Regions from separate parts of the Gordonia iterans genome, predicted to be linked through region 2. Evidence: predicted binding sites of a transcription regulator. Region 2 holds the regulator's gene; each other region holds the start of a gene.
What was found. The regulator LexA, encoded in region 2, represses DNA repair genes until DNA is damaged. The targets are predictions, from matches to a motif close to CGAACANNTGTTCG.
Positions count from the first base shown of each region.

Region 1: C6V83_RS11320 (HNH endonuclease signature motif containing protein) is a predicted target of LexA. The motif match lies at 2,083-2,096, and genes of this name have one in related genera.
Region 3: C6V83_RS03205 (HNH endonuclease signature motif containing protein) is a predicted target of LexA. The motif match lies at 3,115-3,128, and genes of this name have one in related genera.
Region 4: C6V83_RS06795 (error-prone DNA polymerase) is a predicted target of LexA. The motif match lies at 2,405-2,418, and genes of this name have one in related genera.

Region 1 is NZ_CP027433.1:2,462,749-2,467,719, forward strand. It holds gene cobN (cobaltochelatase subunit CobN) at 1-1,195, opposite strand, end outside; gene C6V83_RS11315 (SRPBCC family protein) at 1,490-1,837, shown strand; gene C6V83_RS11320 (HNH endonuclease signature motif containing protein) at 2,204-4,105, shown strand; gene C6V83_RS11325 (hypothetical protein) at 4,183-4,971, opposite strand, start outside.
Region 2 is NZ_CP027433.1:2,093,113-2,098,083, reverse strand. It holds gene hrpA (ATP-dependent RNA helicase HrpA) at 1-737, shown strand, start outside; gene nrdR (transcriptional regulator NrdR) at 751-1,209, opposite strand; gene C6V83_RS18720 (LysM peptidoglycan-binding domain-containing protein) at 1,265-1,939, opposite strand; gene lexA (transcriptional repressor LexA) at 2,104-2,802, shown strand; gene C6V83_RS09605 (putative PEP-binding protein) at 2,818-4,524, opposite strand; gene C6V83_RS09600 (DeoR/GlpR family DNA-binding transcription regulator) at 4,643-4,971, shown strand, end outside.
Region 3 is NZ_CP027433.1:707,035-712,005, forward strand. It holds gene C6V83_RS03195 (NDMA-dependent alcohol dehydrogenase) at 1-960, shown strand, start outside; gene C6V83_RS03200 (DUF2339 domain-containing protein) at 976-3,006, opposite strand; gene C6V83_RS03205 (HNH endonuclease signature motif containing protein) at 3,192-4,313, shown strand; gene C6V83_RS03210 (response regulator) at 4,386-4,971, opposite strand, start outside.
Region 4 is NZ_CP027433.1:1,441,827-1,446,797, reverse strand. It holds gene C6V83_RS06795 (error-prone DNA polymerase) at 1-2,393, opposite strand, end outside; gene C6V83_RS06790 (hypothetical protein) at 2,668-3,033, shown strand; gene C6V83_RS06785 (alanine racemase) at 3,119-4,192, shown strand; gene C6V83_RS06780 (hypothetical protein) at 4,620-4,971, shown strand, end outside.

The DNA.
Region 1 (4,971 bases), 370 kb from region 2:
ACGCCGAGAGCAGCAGCGCGACGTGCTTGTCGGGAGCGGCCACGTGCCGCAGTCGCGCGTGCGCGATCGCGATGCCCGCGACGCGGGCGCAGCGCTCGGCGTCCGGCGCGTAGTACGGGAGCCCGTTGTCGTCGAACTCCTTGAACGAGAACGGCACGGTGATGATGCGTCCGTCGAACTCGGGCACAGCCACCTGGCTCGCCACGTCCAGTGGCGACATGCCGTCGTCGCTGTCCACCCAGTCGGCTCGCGACGAGGTGAGGCACAGGCCTTGCAGAATCGGGATGTCCAGGGCGGCAAGACGTTCGACGTTCCATGCCTCGTCGTCGCCACCGGCGCTCGCCGTGGCCGGGGTGGTTCCGCCGGCTGCCAGGACGGTCACCACGAGGGCGTCGAACGTGCCGAGGTGCGCGATCAGATCGTCCGGGGCGGCGCGCAGCGAGGCGCAGAAGATGCCTTCGGCATCGGCCCCGCGCTCTTCCAGCGCCGTGCACAGCGCGTCGATGTACTCGGTGTTGCCAGCGAGGTGCTGGGCGCGGTAGTACAGCACCCCGATCCGGGGACGCGGTCCGCGGTCTCGCGCCTCCGCCCCAGCCGCCCCCTGAGCACCCCCCGCCCCCATCGCCCCTTGAGCACCCGCCGCCCCTTGAGCACCCGCCGCCCCTTGAGCACCCGCCGCCCCTTGAGCTTGTCGAAAGGTCCCCGGCCGCTCGGGCACCCCCGCCGCCCCTTGAGCACCCGCCGCCCCTTGAGCTTGTCGAAAGGTCCCCGGCCGCTCCAGCGCACCCCAGTTCGGCGTCTCGACCGGCGGATCGAAGCCCAGCCCGGTCAGCAGCACGGTGTCGGAGAGGAAGTGGTGGACCTGCGCGAAGTTCTCCCGCCCGCCGGCGACGAAATAGCTGTGCGCCTGTGCAGCGACACCGGCCGGGACCGTCGACAGCGACATCAGATCAGGATCGGGGTTGAGCTCACCGGACAGCACCACCACCGGCGCCGCGCCGGCGAGCACCGCGTCGAGCCCCTCCTCCCATGCGCGACGGCCGCCGAGCAGCCGCACCACCACCAGGTCGGCGTGCTCGATCAGCGCCGGCACCTCGTCGAGCAGCAGTCGCGACGGATTGGCGACGGTGTAGTCGGCGCCGCAGGTGGCGGCGGTGCGAAGGTCGGTGTCCGAGGTGGACAGCAGTGTGATCACGGGCAGATGCCTACTCCCTGCCGGGTGGCGCGCCCGGCGTCGACGGTGCGGCGGCCCGAAAGGGGGCGGGACGCCGGACGACGAGGCGGGTCTGACTCGGCCCGGGAACCCGGGCCACACAGTGGCGCGACCGTGCCGGCCTCACACCGGCTTCCGCCTCATCGAATCGGATGCCACTCTAGTCGGGTGAAGACCGTCATCGTCGAACGCACCGCCGCCGCTCCCGTCGAACGGGTCTGGGCCGTCCTCACCGACCTCGACGCCGCCGCCGACGTGCTGTAGGGCGTCGCCCGGATCGAACGCGTCGAGGGCGAGGGGTACGCACCCGGCGTCGTGTGGCGAGAGACGCGGACCGTCATGGGCGCCGAGGAGACCGAGGAGATGACCGTCGCCGAGGTCGACGCTCCGCACCGCACCGTCATCACCTCGCTCTCGCGCGGAGTCGCTTACCGCACCGAGTTCACGCTCACCTCGGTGTCGCCGGCCAGCACCACGATCACCATGCGATTCGCCGGCGACTCGACCGCCACCGGATTCAAAGCGCTCCTCGGGAAGGTGACGGCGCCTCTGGGTGCGGCGGTCGCCCGGAAGATGATGCGCGCCGACCTCGACGACCTCGTGCGGGCCGCCGAGAATTCGTAACGAGCAACGCCGATTGAGCGAGCGTCGCATCGATGTTTGAGCGAGCCTCCTCTCCGACTGGGCGAACACCTCATCGGAGTTTGAGCGAGCGCAGCCCTTCGACAAGCTCACGAACCACCCTTCGACAAGCTCACGAACCACCCTTCGACGGCTCAGGAACCACCCTTCGACGGGCTCAGGAACCACCCTTCGACGGGCTCAGGAACCACGAGTCGAGATCACCACCGTTCTCTCCGGTTGACCCTCGACCATGTGGTCGAGAACTAGTTTTGTCACACCCCTGTCGTAAAGTGACGTCAGACACACAGAGAACCAGAATCACTGGTTCTACCAGCGGGAACAGCAACTTCGGGGGAGGTGAACATCGTGGCCGTCAACAGCATCTCGTACGACGACGACGCTGCTGCCGCGGGTGCGCGCGATGGCTCGGTGGCTGCTCCGGCCGGTGCTGACCCTGCCAGCGCCGATCGTGGTGGCGCCGATCCTGCTGGTTTCGATCCGGCCGCGCTCGTCGCGAACCTGTCGCCCGCGGACCTGCTGGCGGTGCAGACCGCCGCCGAGAAGCGCCTCACCACGGAGGCGACCTCTCTGTTGGCTGCCGAGTCCGAGGACGGTTTGTTGGGGTTGCTCGATGCGCGTGAGCAGTGCCGCCGCCGCGCCGAAGTGTTCGATGCCGCCCTGTACGTGGAGATCTCCGATCGGGGCGTGTACCGCACCGCCGGACACATCTCGGTCCACCAGCTGTACGCCTACGGGGTGCGACTGGGGCCCGGGGAGGCCCGCCGCCGCCGGATCACCGCCGAAGGCATCGCCGCCATGGGCACCCTGACCGGTGAACGCCTCCAACCACACCTGACCGCCACCGCCACCGCGGTCGCCGACGGCGAGGCCGGCGCCGCCCACGCGGCCGCGGTCACCGAGATCATGGACAAGCTGCCCTCGGCGGTCACCCACGATGACCGGGTGAAAGCCGAAGCCATGCTCGCTGATGCGGCGCGGCGTCTGGACCCTGCCGCGGTGACGGTGGTGGGTAACCGGATCCTGGCGTGGCTCGACCCCGACGGCACCCTGGCCGACGACCACGACCGGGCCCGGCGGCGTACGTTCAATCTGCAGCCGCAGAACCGGCAGTTGATGAGCAAAGTCCGGGCCCTGCTCACCCCCGTCCTGCGGGCCAAGCTGGAGGTGGTCTTGCATCAGTGGGCTGCGGCGGGGATGAACAATCCCGCCGACCCGGACTCCCCACGCGGGGCCGCCGACCAGCCCGGCCTCGACCCCGCCGTCCTGGCCGCCGCGGCCGAGCGGGACACCCGCACGCTCGGGCAGCGTCAACACGACGCCCTCGAAGCCCTGTGCGACTGGGCGTCAGCGCTGGCCGGCCAACCCGCCCCGACGCGGATTCCGTCGCAGACCGTGGTCACCGTGACCGATGAGGATTTGGCGCGGCAGGCCGGGATCGCCTGGACCGCGACCGGCACCCGCATCCCGGTCACGGATCTGGTGCAGTTCGCCGCGGATACGGTCCCGTATCTGGCGGTGTTCTCTCAAGCCACCGGACAAGTCTTGTATTTGGGGCGGGCCAGCCGCTTCGCCACGGCCGCACAGCGGTTGGCGTTGTTCGCCCGCGACCGGGGTTGCACCGCGCCGGGCTGCACCGTGCCGTTCATCCGCACCCAAGCCCACCATATGCCCGACTGGACCGACAACGGACAGACCGATATCGACCGGTTGGGTGGGGCGTGCGGACGTCATAACCGGATGAACGGCAAGACTGCCGGGCATTGGGAGTCGACGGTCCTCACCTTCGGTCCCGACGCCGGACGCGTCGGCTGGCGCCCGGTCGGGCGCGACAGTCGGTGGCAGAGCAACATCCTGTTCCACCCCGAACGCCTCGCACCCGACCCCGGGCACAGCCACCCGACCACAGCAGCCGGACCGGAAGACCCCGGACCACCCGGCGACGCCGGGCCGCACGGCGACCTCGGACCACCCGAAACCCTCGGGCCATATGGCGACACCGGACCACCCGGCGACGCCGAGCCACTTGGCGATCTCGGGCCACCCGACGCCGCGCTACTTGGCGACACCGGGTCATCCGATGACGCCGGGTCACTTGGCGACACCGGACCACCCGGCGACGAGCCGAGCGGCCCGAGACCGACGATGATCGTCGTGCACCGACCGTCCCCGCTGACTGGACACGGCCCGCCGGACCCGCCCTCGGGAGCCGAACAGATCCTCACCCGGCTCCTGGCACAGGCATCCTGACCGCACCACCCGCGGCCAGGCCGCCCGGGGCTGCCCGAGACTCGCCACCCGCCGACGTCGTCCCCACCGTCACCGGATCAGCGATCCGCAAACAGCAGACGCGCTCGGCCACGGCCGATCCGGTGCCGCCGGCGTCCGCGCAGGCGACGAGTCGCCAGCAGTACCCCGGCGGCCACCCCCACGCCGATTCCGGTGCCGGTCAGGACCGCCTGCGAGAACGCACCGGTACCCGATTGCCCGAAGACGGTCTCGGCCACCCCCACGTACACCGTCAGGCCGGGGATGATCGCACCGGTGATGCCCATCAGCGCCAGGACGCTCACCGGGTAGGGACTGCGACGCGACCAGAACGCACACGCATAGCACAGCACCACCGAAGCGCCGAATGTCGCCCACGACGCCGGTACGTGCGCTGCGTGCAGCAGGGCCTGGTTGACTCCGGCGGTGAACAGACCGATCAGTGCGGCGGGTGCCAGCAGATCCGGCCCGCCGCCGTTGGCCATCGCATTCGCGACCGCGCCGACGACCGCGGCGATCAGCCCCAACCAGATCGGCAGGCTGGGCAACACGATGTCCCGGTGCTCTGGCGGATCGAGGGCGGCCAGGACGCTCAGCACCGCGTACGCTCCCAGCGCAACCCCGCCTCCGCCGAGTAGCACCACGAAGCAGCGCGCCATCGCTCCCGCGGGGTGTTCGTAGACGACGTCGACGACCATCGCGATGAGCACCGGCAACGGAATCGCGAGCAACCAGGGCACGCCGAGAGAAGCCGCGGCATCGATGCCCCGGATGAGACCGGCCCAGTGCGCCGCCCCGATGAGGGCTGCGGCAAGCACGGCCTGACCGGCGCACGCGAACAAGCGGTG
Region 2 (4,971 bases):
TCGTCGAGGTCACCTCGCCCTCGGCACGCGATGCCGGCATCCGCTCGGGTGTGCAGGCCCTGCTGGAGACCGCCATCCCGCCACTGACCAAGAAGGTCGCGAGCGGACTGCCGCCCGCCGACCGCCTGGCGCTGAGCCAGAGCCCGTACGCCGATCCGCAGAGACTCTTCGCCGATTGCACCCGGCGGGCGATCGCCGACGCGCTCGCGGGCGAGAAGGACCTCGCCGCACTTCGGCGCCCGACCGAGTTCTCCGCCCTGGCCGAGCGACTCTCCCCGCAGATCCGCGCCGCGGCTCCGGAGTATTTTCAGCACGCCGTGTCGGCGCTCGCCGAGACGGCGGGTCTCCGCCACGAGATCGACCGGCACAGCGGGTCCGCCGCCGCCGACGATGTCGCCGATCAACTGGCCCACCTGGTGTTCGACGGCTTCGTCGCCGACACGCCACTCGTCCATCTACGGCGATTGGCCCGCTATCTCGCTGCTGCACGCGCGCGGTTGGCGGCCCTACCGGGATCGGCGGCCCGCGACAATGCGGGACTCGACACCGTCGATCGCGTCATCGCCCATTGGAATCAGCGGCTCGCCCAGCTGCCGGAGGTCCGTCACGATGCCCTCAACGAGATGGCGCACTGGATGATCGAGGAACTACGAGTCAGCTTGTTCGCTCAGCAGCTCGGCACCGCTGGACCGATCTCCGAGAAACGCGTGGTGAAGGCGCTCGACGCGTTCACCTGACGCTCTCCACGATTCAGGCGACGGGGTCACGGTCCTTGCGCAGCTCGTCGATCTCGCGCTGGAAGTCTTCGGCCGACTCGAACGACCGGTACACCGATGCGAAACGCAGATACGCGACCTCGTCGAGTTCACGCAACGGCCCCAGGATGGCCAGGCCCACCTCGTTGCTCGGGACCTCCGCCGAACCCGAGGAGCGCACGGTGTCCTCGACGGCCTCAGCGAGCTTGGCGAGCTTGTCTTCGTCGACATGCCGACCCTGGCACGCCCGGCGCACGCCCTTCATCACCTTCTCACGAGAGAAGGGTTCGGTGACCCCGTTGCGTTTGACCACGGCGAGTACCGCCGACTCGACGGTCGTGAAACGGCGCCCGCATTCGCTGCAGGACCGTCGCCTGCGGATCGCCATACCGTCGTCCGACGCGCGCGAATCAACCACTCGGGTGTCGTCGTTCTTGCAGAACGGGCATCGCATGCACTCAGGGTACCTGCCCGTCCACCGCAGTACTCGGCCGCTCACCGTCTCACCCTTAGCGGTAGGCAGGCACCAGCAGAGCCTGCCCGGGGCGCAGCCCGGCGGTCTGAAGATCGTTCAGCTCGCGCACGGTGGCGATCACCGCTGCGGTCGGCTCCTCGGGGGCGATGCGCGCAGCAAGTGCCGCCAGCGACTCGCCGCTGCGCACGTGCACCACCTCGGTCGCAGCGGGTGCACCGGTCGCCGCGTCCGAGTAGTCCTCGCCGACCACGCCGAGCACTGCCACGACGACCGCACAGCCGACCCCCAGAAGCAAGCCGGCGGCCCAGCGCCGGCGACGCGCGATCGCCGGGGCGACCGCGCTGTGCTCGACGAGGCCGCGGTGACGCGCGCGGCGCGACCGCTCCGAGCGGCGGCTGTTCGAACGACCGCTCTTCGGACTCCCGGTGGTCGAACGGCCGGTGTTCGAACGGCTGCCGGAAACGTCGTGGGCACCGCCCGGGTGTCCTGTACCGCTCGTCCGAATCGGAGTGTTCGCGCTCAGCCGCACGGCGCGCCGGTGCGTCTGGGGACTGCGACCGGTGGTCAGGCAGCCCGCGGATTCAGTGCCCCAGGACTCGGTGGAACGGCTCAGCACCACCGGAACATCGCAGGTCATCGGGCTCGCGTCGCAGTGCGCTGCGCGCTCCTGGCCGGTGCGGTCCGCGCGGGTCTTCAGCGACTCGGTCATCGAAACTCCCATCGTTCGTGTGTTCGAAGAACTCTTGTTCGACAGTTAACACCACGGGTCCGACAAAAGTCGCGACACGTCGAACAAATGTTTGAGTTCTGTGACCTACTCGACTAAATTGTGAACCGACCGTACGAGAATCAAGCACGAGGAAAGGACCGGCGATGACCGACGGACCCAAGAGCCTGTCGAAGGTCGACCCACACCTGTCGACCGCGACCCTGGAGGCCTCGCTGACCCAGCGGCAGCGCGAAGTCCTCGAGTACATCCGTTCGTCCGTGCGGGAACGCGGCTACCCGCCGAGCATTCGGGAGATCGGTGAGGCCGTCGGCCTCACCTCAACCTCGTCCGTGGCGCACCAGCTGCGCACCCTCGAGCGGCGGGGGCTGCTCAAGCGTGACCCGCACCGGCCCCGTGCGGTGAACGTGCGCGACGATCAGCGCACCCCGCCTCCGGGCGCCGATGCCACGGCCGAGCCCGATCGCCCCTCGGCCGCCTATGTCCCCGTGCTCGGCCGGATCGCCGCCGGCGGTCCGATCCTGGCCGAAGAGGCGGTCGAAGACGTCTTCCCGCTGCCCCGGGAACTGGTCGGCGAGGGCTCGCTCTTCCTGCTGCGAGTGGTCGGCGAGTCGATGATCGACGCAGCCATCTGCGACGGCGACTGGGTGGTGGTCCGCCAGCAGAACGTCGCCGAGAACGGCGACATCGTCGCCGCCATGATCGACGGCGAGGCCACGGTCAAGACCTTCAAGCGGGTCGACGGTCACGTCTGGCTGATGCCGCACAACGAACACTTCGAGCCCATCCCCGGCGACGACGCCGCGGTCCTCGGCAAGGTCGTGAGCGTACTGCGCCGCGTCTGAGCGAGTTCGGAACCGTCAACCGAGGACGGCGCGAGCGGCGTCGCGCGCCCCCGCGGCGCTGTCGGCGGCGACCGCCGCCCTCGCCGCGGCCCGACACTGATCGAGCGTCACCGATCCGAGCTTGAGTCCGACGGCGGGCGCCGCCGCCGGAGCCGAAGAGAGCGATGTGACCCCCAGGCCGACCAGAACGCACGCCAGCAGCGGATCGGCCGCCGCTTCACCGCAGACGCCCACTGGCTTGTCTTGCGCTGTCCCCGCTGCTCCGACGCGCTCGATGAGGGCCAGCACAGCCGGCTGCCAGGGATCGGTGAGCGCGGCCAGCTCCGGCGACATCCTGTCTGCGGCCATCGTGTACTGCGTCAGATCGTTGGTGCCGACCGACACGAAGTCGACCTCGGCCAGGATCTGATCGGCCTGCACCGCCGCCGAGGGGACCTCCACCATGACTCCCGGGACCAGCCCTCGCTCGCGGACCAGTGCTGCGAACTCGCGGGCTTCGGCGACGGTGGCGATCATCGGCGCCATCACCCAGGGTGCAGCCGTCGCAGCCGCTGCGGCCGCGGCGATCGCGTCGAGCTGATGGATGCGGATCTCCGGGTGCGGCGTGGCGATGCGGTTGCCGCGCACCCCCATCGCCGGATTGGCCTCATCCGGATGGTTCACGAACTTAAGCGGCTTGTCCGACCCGGCGTCGAGCGTCCGGATCACCACTTTGTCACCGTCGAACGCGTCGATCACCGCTCGGTAGAGAGCAGTCTGTTCGTCGACGCTCGGCTCGTCCCCGCGATCGAGAAACGCGAGCTCGGTTCGGAACAGGCCCACACCCTCCAAGACCCCCGGTTCGGCGGCGGCCCGGGCGGAGGGTCCGTCGGCGACGTTGGCGAGGATCAGCACGCGGTGACCGTCGGACGTCTGCCCCGGCCCCTTCCACGCCGAGGCGGCCGCGGCCGCCTCTCGCGCCTTCGCCACCGCTGCGGCGACCTCCTCGACGTCCGGGTCGAGACCGACGACGCCACGCTCACCGTCGACGAAAGCCGTGCCCCCGGTCGGAATCCGGTCGAGTTCGGCGATCGCCACGACACACGGGATACCGAGTTGACGCGCGATGATCGCCGTATGACTGGACGGTCCGCCGAGCCGGGTGGCCAGTGCGATCACGCGAGCGGGATCCAGTCCGGCGGTGTCGGCCGGCGCCAAGTCGTCGGCACACAGGATCGACGGCTCGTCGGGGTTCGGGATCCCCGGTTCGGGGAGGCCGAGAATCTCGGCGACGACGCGGTCGCGGATGTCTTTCAGGTCGGTGACTCGCTCGGCCATCAACCCGCCGAGCTTGGTGAACATCTCGGCGATCTTGTCGATGGCGGCGACAGTAGCGGCCGCAGCCGGCGTGCCGTCAGCGATCAGCGTGTTCGCCGTGCCGATCCAGGCGCGGTCCTTCGCGAGCGAGGCGGTGGCCGCGAGCACCTCCGCGGAACTGCCGGTACTCGACGACGCGCGTGCGGTGAACCTATCGGCGACCGTCGTCGCCGCGGCGGCAAACCGCTTGGCCTCCGCCTCCCGGTCGGCCTCGGCCACGACTGCCCCGGCGTCGATGTCGAACTCCGGTGACGGCGCCGGCCGGATCACCGGACCGTAGGCGAGCCCGTTCACGACCGGAGTCCCGTGCACCGCAACGCTCGCTCCGTAGTTTCCGGCCGATTCCATCGCTACCACCTCATTCATGTGACCCAGATTACTCATAGCTCTTGACGTGTCAACACATACAAAGGTAAACACAGACATACCCAAACTCACTCGCACGTGACGGCACGTTGAGGTGGACTCTAGTCAGGACGGTGACATGTACGCGGAAGAACGCCAACAGGCCATTGCCAACGAGGTCCGGGCCCGCGGCCGCGTCGGCGTCGCCGATCTGGCCGTCCGCTTCGAGGTGACGGGCGAGACCGTCCGTCGCGATCTTTCTGTGCTGGCCCGACAGGGAGTCGTGCACCGCGTGCACGGCGGAGCTGTCCGGCCCGACGTGGCCGCCGTCGTGGACGAACCCGATCTGGCCCAGCGCGAACAATCCCGGCTGCAGGAGAAGACCGCGATCGGCGCAGCCGCTCAGGCGTTCGTCCCGCCCAGCGGAGGATCGGTCCTGTTCGACGCGGGAACGACGACCCTGCGCGC
Region 3 (4,971 bases), 1.4 Mb from region 2:
ATCGTCGGCGGTCACGAAGGCGCCGGGATCGTCACCAAGGTCGGTCCCGGCGTCACCCGCTTCGCCGAGGGCGATCACGTCGTCACCGCCTTCATCCCCGCCTGTGGGGTGTGCGGTCCGTGTTCGCGCGGGCAGCAGAACATCTGTGACGAGGGCGCCGGTCTGCTGACCGGCCTGTCGATCGCCGACAAGACGCATCGGATCACGGGGGCTGACGGCACCGGCTATGCGCAGATGTGTCTCTTGGGCACCTTCTCCCCGTACATCACCGTGCACGAGGCGTCCCTGGTGAAGATCGAAGACGACATTCCGCTCAAGGAGGCCGCGCTGCTCGGCTGCGGTGTGGCCACCGGCTGGGGCAGTGCCACCGAGATCGGTGGAACCAAGGTCGGGGACACCGTGGTGGTGGTGGGCATCGGCGGTGTGGGCATCAACTCGATCCAGGGCGCCAAGGCCGCGGGCGCGCGATACGTGGTCGCCGTCGACCCGGTGAAGTTCAAGCGCGACATGGCCGAGAAGCTGGGCGCCACGCACACCTTCGAGAGCATGGAAGAAGCGGCGCCGGTGGTCGGCGAGATCACCTGGGGCACGATGGCGAACACGGTGGTGCTCACCGTCGGCGAGATGAAGGGCGAGTACCTGGCTCCGGCGCTGGCCATGACCGGTAAGGGCGGCCAGGTGGTGGTGGTCGGCATGGGCGACTTCCAGGCGATGGACGTCTCGATGAACCTCTTCGAGCTGACCTTGCTGCAGAAGCGCGTGCAGGGCGCCATCTTCGGTGGTGCAGGACCGCGCACCCAGGTCCCCAAGCTGCTCAACGAGTACCGAGCCGGGCAGCTCAATCTCGCGGATCTGGTGACCCAGACCTACAAGCTGGAGGAGATCAACAAGGCGTACGACGACATGCTCGAGGGCAACAACGTCCGCGGGATGATCGTGTACGACGACGCCGACTGGTGAGTTCGCGACGGGTGCTCAGCGTCGCTGCGGGGCCCCGAAGGGCGCCGGGCCCGGGGCCGGGAACGGGGAACCCGGCCCCGCCGGACCGGCGGCGGGAGGCGGTCCGGCCGGCCGGACGCGTTCGGAGGGCGGGCCGTCGGGGTCGTCGTTCAGGCTCTGCGCGTACGCGACGCCGAGGCCCAGCAGCACCAGTCCGACGACGATGAAGGCGATCACCCGGAAGATCCCGGCGAGTGCGGCGAGGTCGAACAGGAAGAGTTTGCCGACGGCGACGCCGAGGACGATCAGTCCGGCGGTCAGCACCAGCGTGCGTGAGGAACCGCGGAGGCGTCGGGCCCACAGCAGGGCGACGGCGCCGACGACGACGAAGCCGATGGTGGCGCACATGTGGCCCGCCCGAAAGCCGGTGAGCGAGCCGCCGGAGGCCAGGGCCCCGACCGCGACGCAGAGGACGTTGAACAGGACGAGGCCGACGACGCTGGCGCTCACCACGAAGGTGTTCCGGTCGGAGTCGGTGCGACCCTGCGTCCAGCAGCGGGTGAGCACGGCGAGCGCCGCCATCGCCAGCAGCGCGCCGATCACCACCACCACGCGCCGTCCGGTGGACAGTGCGGAGGCGTCGACCAACTGAAGCAGGCCGGGACCGGCCAGTGCGAGCAGCCCGACCCCGAGGGCGACGGTCGCGAGGATCCGGAGGGCGGTCGCCAGTTCCTCGGTGTACAGGGAGGCCAGCGTCAGGAGCAGTGCGATGGCGAGAAGCCCGAGCGTCAACCCGTCCGCGCGGCCGGCGACGCCGATCGCGACGACCGCGGTCGCCACGGCCCCCGTCAGCCACACCATCCGGACGCCGAGGTCGGCGCCGGGCAGGGCCGGGCCCAGGAGAGTGAGGAGCGCCAGGAGTGCGGCGGCGGCGCCGAGCAGGATCGCGGTGGTGGTGGCACCGAGGACGGGCGATCCGCCGACGAGTGGAAGCAGCGGGATCAGGCCGACGAGGGCCACTACAAGCGGAATCCCGCTTGTCCGCAGCAGCGCCACCGCCGAGCCGACGGCGAGCAAGAAGCAGACGGACGCGGCCACCGCGAACTGGCTTGCCTCGGCGCGATCGCCGAGTGCGGCGACGACGACCAGCGGCGCCGCCGTGGCGACGGTGTTGACCGTGAACAGCACCGGCCAGTCCCGGCCGAGCTGCACGGCCAGGGTGGCGGCGGCGTAGACGAGCAGGAATACCACCAGGGTGAGCGTGACGCCGTGGGTCAGGAACGGAGCGAAGGCGATCAGGCCGATGCCGACGGTGACGCCGAGCGCCTGGCTGTCCCACAGCCCGGCGACGACGAAGCCGCCGGCGGCGATCAGTCCGGTCAGCACCAGCGCGGCGATCACCGGGAGCCAGTGATAGATGTTCGCCGCGGCGAGCACGCAGAACAGGGCGGCGGCGATGCCGGTGGCGACGAGGGCCGCGGCGGCGGTGCGCTTGACTGCCTCCCGTCCGATGCGGAGTCCGGCGCCGACCAGAGCGGCCGCGAGGAGTGCGCCGCCGGCGACGCGGACCTCCGGCCTGAGCAGGCCGGCCTGGGCGGCGAGGACGAGGAGAAGCACGACGCCGATCAACGTGATCGCGACGCCCGTGAAGGCGAGGATCTTGCCGAGGGTGACGCCGTTGCCGGCGGGAGCGGGCACGGCGGGCGCCGGCGGGCCGAACGGCCGCGGCTGCGGTGGCGGCGGCGGTCCCGCGGTGGCGTACTGCAGCTGGGGCCGTGGTGCGGGGGCCGTCGGTGGGAGGGCCGGACCCCGTGCGAGACGGGGTGCCGGACCGCGTGCCGGGTCGGGTGCCGCGGTCACCGATGCGGGCTGCGGGGGAGCGGACTCGTGCGGAGCTGCCTCAGGTGCGGTCTGTGCGTCGGCCTGTTCGACGGACTGAGCCGCCTCCATGGCCTCGCGGAGGTCGGCGACGTCGTCGGTGACTCGGTTCAATCGCGCGGTGATCGAGCTCAGTTCGTCCCCGATGCGCGCCACGGCAGTGAAGAACGGATCCGGTTGTGTGCCCATGAGTCCAGTGTGGTTGCTGACCAGGGCTGCAGGGATGCGCGAAACTACCTAGTTCTCACGACGAACCGACCACACGGGGGGGGGGGGGGCTTGCCCGAGCATCGGGATCAAACACTTGATCGAGCCTCGGTCACGGAGTAATGTGAATCACATCTAGTTCGAACAGGCTTCGGGGGTGAGAGTCTATGGTGCACGTCGACCGCGGCACGCCGTGGGCCCGCGTCGACCTGACCGCGGCGGGCATGGTCGCTCCCGATGCCGACGATTCGGACCGCACACAGTGTCACGACTGGCTGGTGTACGCCTCGGCCGCGTGGCGTGGGCAGGGGTTCTTGTACTGGGAACAACTCCGCGGTATCGGGCAGTTCCTCGATATCGCGCTGGCCAACCTGCACGACGCGGTCGAGTCTGCCGCAGTCGAGTCTGACTCGGAGTGTGCGGCCGCCGAGTTCGACGTCACCGACGCCTACACCGCCGCGACGACCGAGGTGCAGGTCCTGTTCGGGGTGCCCCTGTCCCAGGCACGTGCGTTGGTCGGTCAAGCGATCGCCGCGTCCGAGCGTCTGCCGCGTACCGCGGAACTGTTGCGCGACGGTCAGCTCAGCCCCGACGCCACCGTCCGCGACCTCGACCTGGACCAGTTCGGCGCCCCCGACGTACCACCCGAGACACCGATCCTGATCGAACGCACCGCCCAGCCCGCCGACCCCTACCGGCCCACCACCGCACTCGACGTCCTCGTGCGCGCCCTGTTCCAGACCTGCTCGGTCCCCGGCTGCGACCGCCCGGCCTGGAACTGCGAACTCGACCACGTCGACGAGTACGACCACGCCTGCCCGGCCACCGGCGGACCGACCTGCCTGTGCAACCTCGGGCCCACATGCGTGCTGCACCACCAGATCAAAACCCACGCCGGAACACCGGACCCGGCCGAGGGATTCCTCGACCCCTCGTCTGCGCGTCGTCGCAGGCTCCGCCACCCGCTCAGGACAAGCGACCAATGGATCGACGACCAATGGATCGACGACCACGGCACCGTCTGGACCTCGATCACCACACCACACGGCCTGACCGTCGACACCCCCGCACCCGGACAATGGATGTTCCCCCAACTAGCCGGCATCCGCTGCCTCCACCAGAGGCCCACCACACCCCCACCGGCACCACCGGACCCGAACCCACACCACGACCCCAGCCGCGGCGGCCTCCACACCGCCACCGCACACAAACACGCCTGGCGCCGCGCCGAACGCGCCCGCCTCCGACGTCAACGCGAACGGGCCGAACGCGATCCGCCGCCGTTCTAGCTGGCGGGGTCTCGACTCCGCTCGACCGGCTTTAAGAAGGGCTCGACCGGCTATTAGAAGGGCTCGACCAGCTTATGACAGACCATGTTCCATGGCGTAGCGGGCGAGTTCGACGCGGTTGCCGAGCTGCAGCTTGCGGAGGGTGGCGCCGACGTGGTTCTCGACGGTGCGCGGGCTCAGGTGCAAGCGCTCGGCGATCTGCCGCGAGCTCAGGCCCTTCGCGACGTAGCGGAGGACCTCGGTCTCACGTTCGGTGAGGGCGGGGGCGTCGTCCGCCGGCTCCTTGGCGAGGCGCCGGAACTCGCCGAGGACCAGACCTGCCAGCCCCGGCGTGAAGACGGCCTGCCCGGCCGCGGTGGCCCGCACTGCGGAGACGAGTTCGGCGCGCTGCGCGCTCTTGACCAGATACCCGGTGGCGCCGGCCTTCACCGCCTCGAGCACGTCGTCGCGTTCCTCCGAGGCCGACAGCACCAGGATCCGCGTGTCCGGAGAGACGGCAAGCACCCCGGCGGTGGCCTGGGCGCCGTTGCCGTCGGGCAGTTGCATGTCCATCAGCACCACATCGGGGCGGCAGGCCCTGGCCACCTCGGTGGCGCGCTTGACCCCGTCGGCGGTGGCGACCACGTCGAAACCCTCGTCGGTCAGGTCGCGGGCCACA
Region 4 (4,971 bases), 650 kb from region 2:
GCGAAACTCTGCGAATGACTCTCCGGGAAGCCGAAATTGGCGAAAGCCGCCATCCTCTCGTAGATCCGGTCAGCCGTCTCGCCGGTGATGCCGTTGACCCTTTCCATCCCCTCATAGAAGCGGGAACGCAGCCGCTCCATCTTCTCCGGCGAGCGCTTGGAACCCATCGCCCGCCGGAGCTGATCGGCCTCGGAAGCATCGAACCCGGCGACGTCGACCGCCAGTTGCATCAGCTGTTCCTGGAACAGCGGGATGCCGAGAGTCCGCTCGAGAGCCTTCTCCATCGACGGATGTTCGACGGTGGGCGCCTCCTGCTCGTTGCGTCGCCGGATGTACGGGTGCACCGAGCCGCCCTGGATGGGGCCGGGCCGGATCAGCGCGACCTCCACCACGAGGTCGTAGAAGTTGCGCGGCTTGAGTCGGGGCAGCGTCGCCATCTGCGCCCGCGACTCCACTTGGAACACGCCGACAGTGTCAGCGCGGCAGAGCATGTCGTAGACGGCCTCCTCAGAGAGGTCGAGCGCGGCCAGATTCACCTCGATTCCCTTGTGCGCCTTCACCAGATCCATCGCATAGTGCAGCGCAGAGAGCATCCCCAGGCCCAGGAGGTCGAACTTCACCAGGCCGACGGCGGCGCAGTCGTCCTTGTCCCACTGCAGGATGCTTCGCCCCTCCATGCGCGCCCACTCGGTGGGGCAGACGTCGGCGATCGGCCGGTCACAGATCACCATTCCACCGGAGTGGATCCCGAGATGCCTTGGCATGGAGGCGATCTCCGCGGCCATGGCGCGCACGTCGTCGGGTGCCGAGTCGGGCACCTTGCTCCACGCATCCTGCTGCCCGGGGGCGTAGCCGAGCGCTCGCGCCATGTCGCGCACTGCCGACCGTCCGCGGTAGGTGATCACGTTCGCGACCTGGGCGCTGTACTCGCGGCCGTGACGAGCGTAGACGTACTGGATCACCTCTTCGCGGCGGTCGGACTCGATGTCGACGTCGATGTCCGGCGGACCGTCTCGCTCGGGCGCCAGAAACCGCTCGAACAACAGCTTGTTCGCCACCGGGTCGACGTTGGTGATGCCCAGCGCGTAGCAGACCGCCGAGTTCGCGGCGCTCCCCCGGCCCTGGCAGAGGATGTCGTGCTGTTTGCAGAAATCGACGATGTCGTGCACCACGAGGAAGTACCCGGGGAACATCAGCGTCTCGATGATGTCCAGCTCGTGATCGATCTGCCGATAGGCATCGGGGCGGTCGACGCGGGTGCCGTAGCGGCGGCGGGCACCCCGCTCGGTCAGCTCCCGCAGCCAACTCGCCTCGGTATGTCCCTCGGGAACGTCGAAAGGCGGCAGATTCGGCGCGATCAGCCCCAGCGAGAAGGAGCAGTCCGCGGCCAGCGCCGCAGCGTTGTCGATCGCCTCGCGGTGCGCCGGCATCAGCCGGGCCATCTCGTCTCCACTGCGCAGATGTGCCCCACCGATGCCCGGCAGCCATTCGGCGATGGTGGCGACGTCGGTGCGCGCCCGCACCGCGGCCACCGCCATGGCGAGCCGTCGTCGCTGCGGGCCCGAGAAATGCGCGCCCGTGGTGGCAACGGTCGGCAGTCGCGCCTCACCGGCCAACGCTGTCAGCACTTCGTTGCGCTCGTCGTCGTCGCTGCAGCCGGAAGCGGTCAGCTCGACGACGACGTTCTCCCGACCGAAGCGATCAGTCAACTCCCCCAGCGTCTTTCGTGCCGACACCGCACCGCCGGCAGCCAGCGCCCGGCGCACCGATCCCTTCCGACAGCCGGTCAAGATCAGCCAGTGTCCCCTCGCCGACGAGGTGAGGAGGTCCGCGTCGTAACTCAGCAGCCCCTTTCGGCCCCTGAGCCCCGTCGAAGGGTCGCCGCTCATGTGCGCGTCGGCGATCACCCGGGACAGCCGCCGATAGCCCTCGGCATCTCGGGCGAGGACCAGCAGGTGCTCACCTGGCGGATCCACCGCTCCCGCACGCGCAGAATCCCGTTGCAGCGAGAGCTCTGCACCGAAGACCGTCGGCATGCCGTACTCGCGGGCGGCCTCGGCGAAGCGAACAACGCCGTAGAAGCCGTCGTGGTCGGTCAGCGCGAGACCTTTCAGATCGAGCCGCTGCGCCTCGGTGACCATCTCTTCGGGCAGCGAGGCGCCGTCGAGGAAGCTGTAGGAGCTGTGCGCGTGGAGTTCGGCGTACGGGACCGCCGAGACGACGGAGCGCACCTCCTCGGGCTGATACGCGCCACGCTTGCGCGACCAAGCCGGGGAGTCCCCGCCGTCGCCCGGGACATATGGCTGCGCGCCGTCGGCACCCGCGGCAGGCGACCGGCCGGAGAGCACTCGCTCCATCTCCGACCAGCTCGGCGGCCCGTTACTCCATCCCACCGGACCATTATAGAACGTATGTTCGATGGCATCCATGTGGCCGCAGACCACCGCTCCAGTGGCGATCGGCGCCCGCGTTCCCCTATTCTGACGGAGTGAGGTCACGTGCCTCGCGCGCTCTCGATGGTGAAGTGCTCACCTGACACATTCGCGGAGGGGACTACCGGCTCCGGCAGGACATGTCCGCAATGGAGATAGTGCGATCCACCCGTCACCGGCGGGCGGATTGTCGTATCCATGCCGCGACAGCGGCGCGAATGAAAGGGCCAGAATCATGGCTACCACCGACAAGGCCACCAAAGAGCAGCAGGCCGTCGTCGACAAGATCGACTCCATGCCCGAGCCCTACCGCTCCATCGGCCGCCGCCTGCACGAGGCGATCCTGTCCGCCGGGCCCAAACTCAAGCCGCGACTCTGGTACGGAATGCCCGGCTACGCCACCGGGCGCAGCACCCCCGTGATCGTGTTCTTCCGGCTCGACGACGAACTGATGACCTTCGGGCTCACCGAGAAAGCACAGGTCCAGCGCGATCCGGCCGCGACCGACGCACTGCTTCCGTGTGCCTGGTACCTGAACGAGTTCGATGAAGCGACCGCAGTCAGGGTCGGCGAGATCGTCCGATCGGCGTTCGGCGAGTAGCTCGCAGCGCGGCCGATCTACCGGCCCGGCATCGAGCCGGAGATCAGCAGCGGCACGCCGCACCGGAGTGTGGAACGCTGGACGCGTGCAGGAGCGCGACGACACGCCGTACCTACTGGTCGACGACGACCGGCTCCGACGCAACATCGAGAGACTGGCCGGCTGGGCCGCCACACAGGGACTGCAGCTGCGGCCGCACGCCAAGACTCACAAGTGCACACAGGTGGCGCAACGCCAGATCGACGCCGGCGCGGCGGGGCTCACGGTCGCGACGATCGCCGAGGCCGAGGCCTTCGCCGACGCAGGCTTCACCGACCTGTTCATCGCGTACCCCCTCTGGCTCTCGCCCACGAAGGCCGACCGCTTGCGGGCTCTGGCCAGCCGTTGCGCGCTGCGGGTCGGCGTCGACTCCGTCGACGGCGCGCGGCGTCTCGCCGCAGGTCTGCGAGGCGCCCCGGTCGAGGTCCTGATCGAGATCGACTCCGGGATGCACAGGACCGGAGTGGCACCCGACGAGGCCGGCGAGATCGCCGCTGCAGCCCGCGACGGCGGGCTGCAGACGATCGGCGTCTTCACCTTTCCCGGCCACGGCTACGGTCCCGGCCCGGCCCGCTCCGAGGCCGCGCGCCAGGAGGCCGAGTCGCTGTCCGAGGCAGCGGAATCCCTGCGCCGCAGCAGAATCGATCCCCGGGTGATCAGCGGCGGGTCGACGCCGACGGTGGCGTTCGCCGACGCCGCAGGACTCACCGAGATCCGCCCCGGCGTGTACCCCTTCAACGACGCACAGCAATGGGAGCTCGGCTCGTGCGACGCCGGCCAGATCGCCCTCGTCGCGATGGCCACCGTGGTGAGCGTGGATGCACGACGGCGAAGAGCGGTCCTCGATGCCGGGAGCAAGACACTCGGTGCCGATCGGCCGCCGTGGACCACCGGCTTCGGCCGGCTGCTCGACTACCCGGATGCGCGGATCGTGTCCCTGTCCGAACATCATGCCGTCGTCGAACACCCCTCCGGCACGACACTTCCAGGCCTCGGCGAGCTCGTGCGTGCGATTCCGAACCACGTCTGCACCGCGGTGAACCTGACCGACGAGCTCGTCGCCGACACTGCCCACGGCACCGAACACTGGCCGATCATCGGCCGCGGCGCCAACCGCTGACAACAGACCCGGTGCGATCGCGGTCCCGATATGAACTTGTCAAAAAACGTGCACCCTCCCCTGAACGGAGAGAGCTGCCCTTCCGGTGACCGGGATCGGGGCCTACAGTGCTGCACTCGGCGTCGTGGCTGTCCGGTCGGGACAACGGTCGGCGACCGGAGCGATACTGACGTCATCGGGCCTTCACGGCGATGACGTGGCGCAGCGCGAGAACAGCTCATGGCGGCGGGGACCTGCCGGTGCGGTCGGGACGGCCACAGTGAAGTTGACCCACACAGCGCTCTGAAGTAGTCATGACCTATTGTGACATCACTCACCGTTCGAACACATGATCGTAAATGTACAAATTTTCCCTCTCATGTTTGGAGGGTGTCGAGGGAACCGGCCTTGACGGGGCGGAAGTGCCGTTTCAGTAGGATCGGCGCTCATGCAGACCGGACGAACCGCCAGGGGCGAACGCTGGACGGTGCGGCGGCGACTTCTCGCCTGGCGGCCGGTCTGGGGCACCACCGGACTGACCGGCTCGGTGCACTGGATCGATCAACGCATGCCGGACCCGGTCCCGGAACCCGAATCCGAACTGAAGCCCGACCAGACAGACGACGAGGGCGGAGCCGGATGGTTGGACACCATGCTGAATCTGCCGGACTACATCGCAGCGGCCTTCTTACTGCCGATCGCGCTGACCGCGGCCTACCTGCTCTCCGGTTTGTCGGCGCTGCTGGCGACCCCGGCGGTCCTGGCGGCGCGCGCCGCCGGGCTCGTGCCTTGGTGCATCG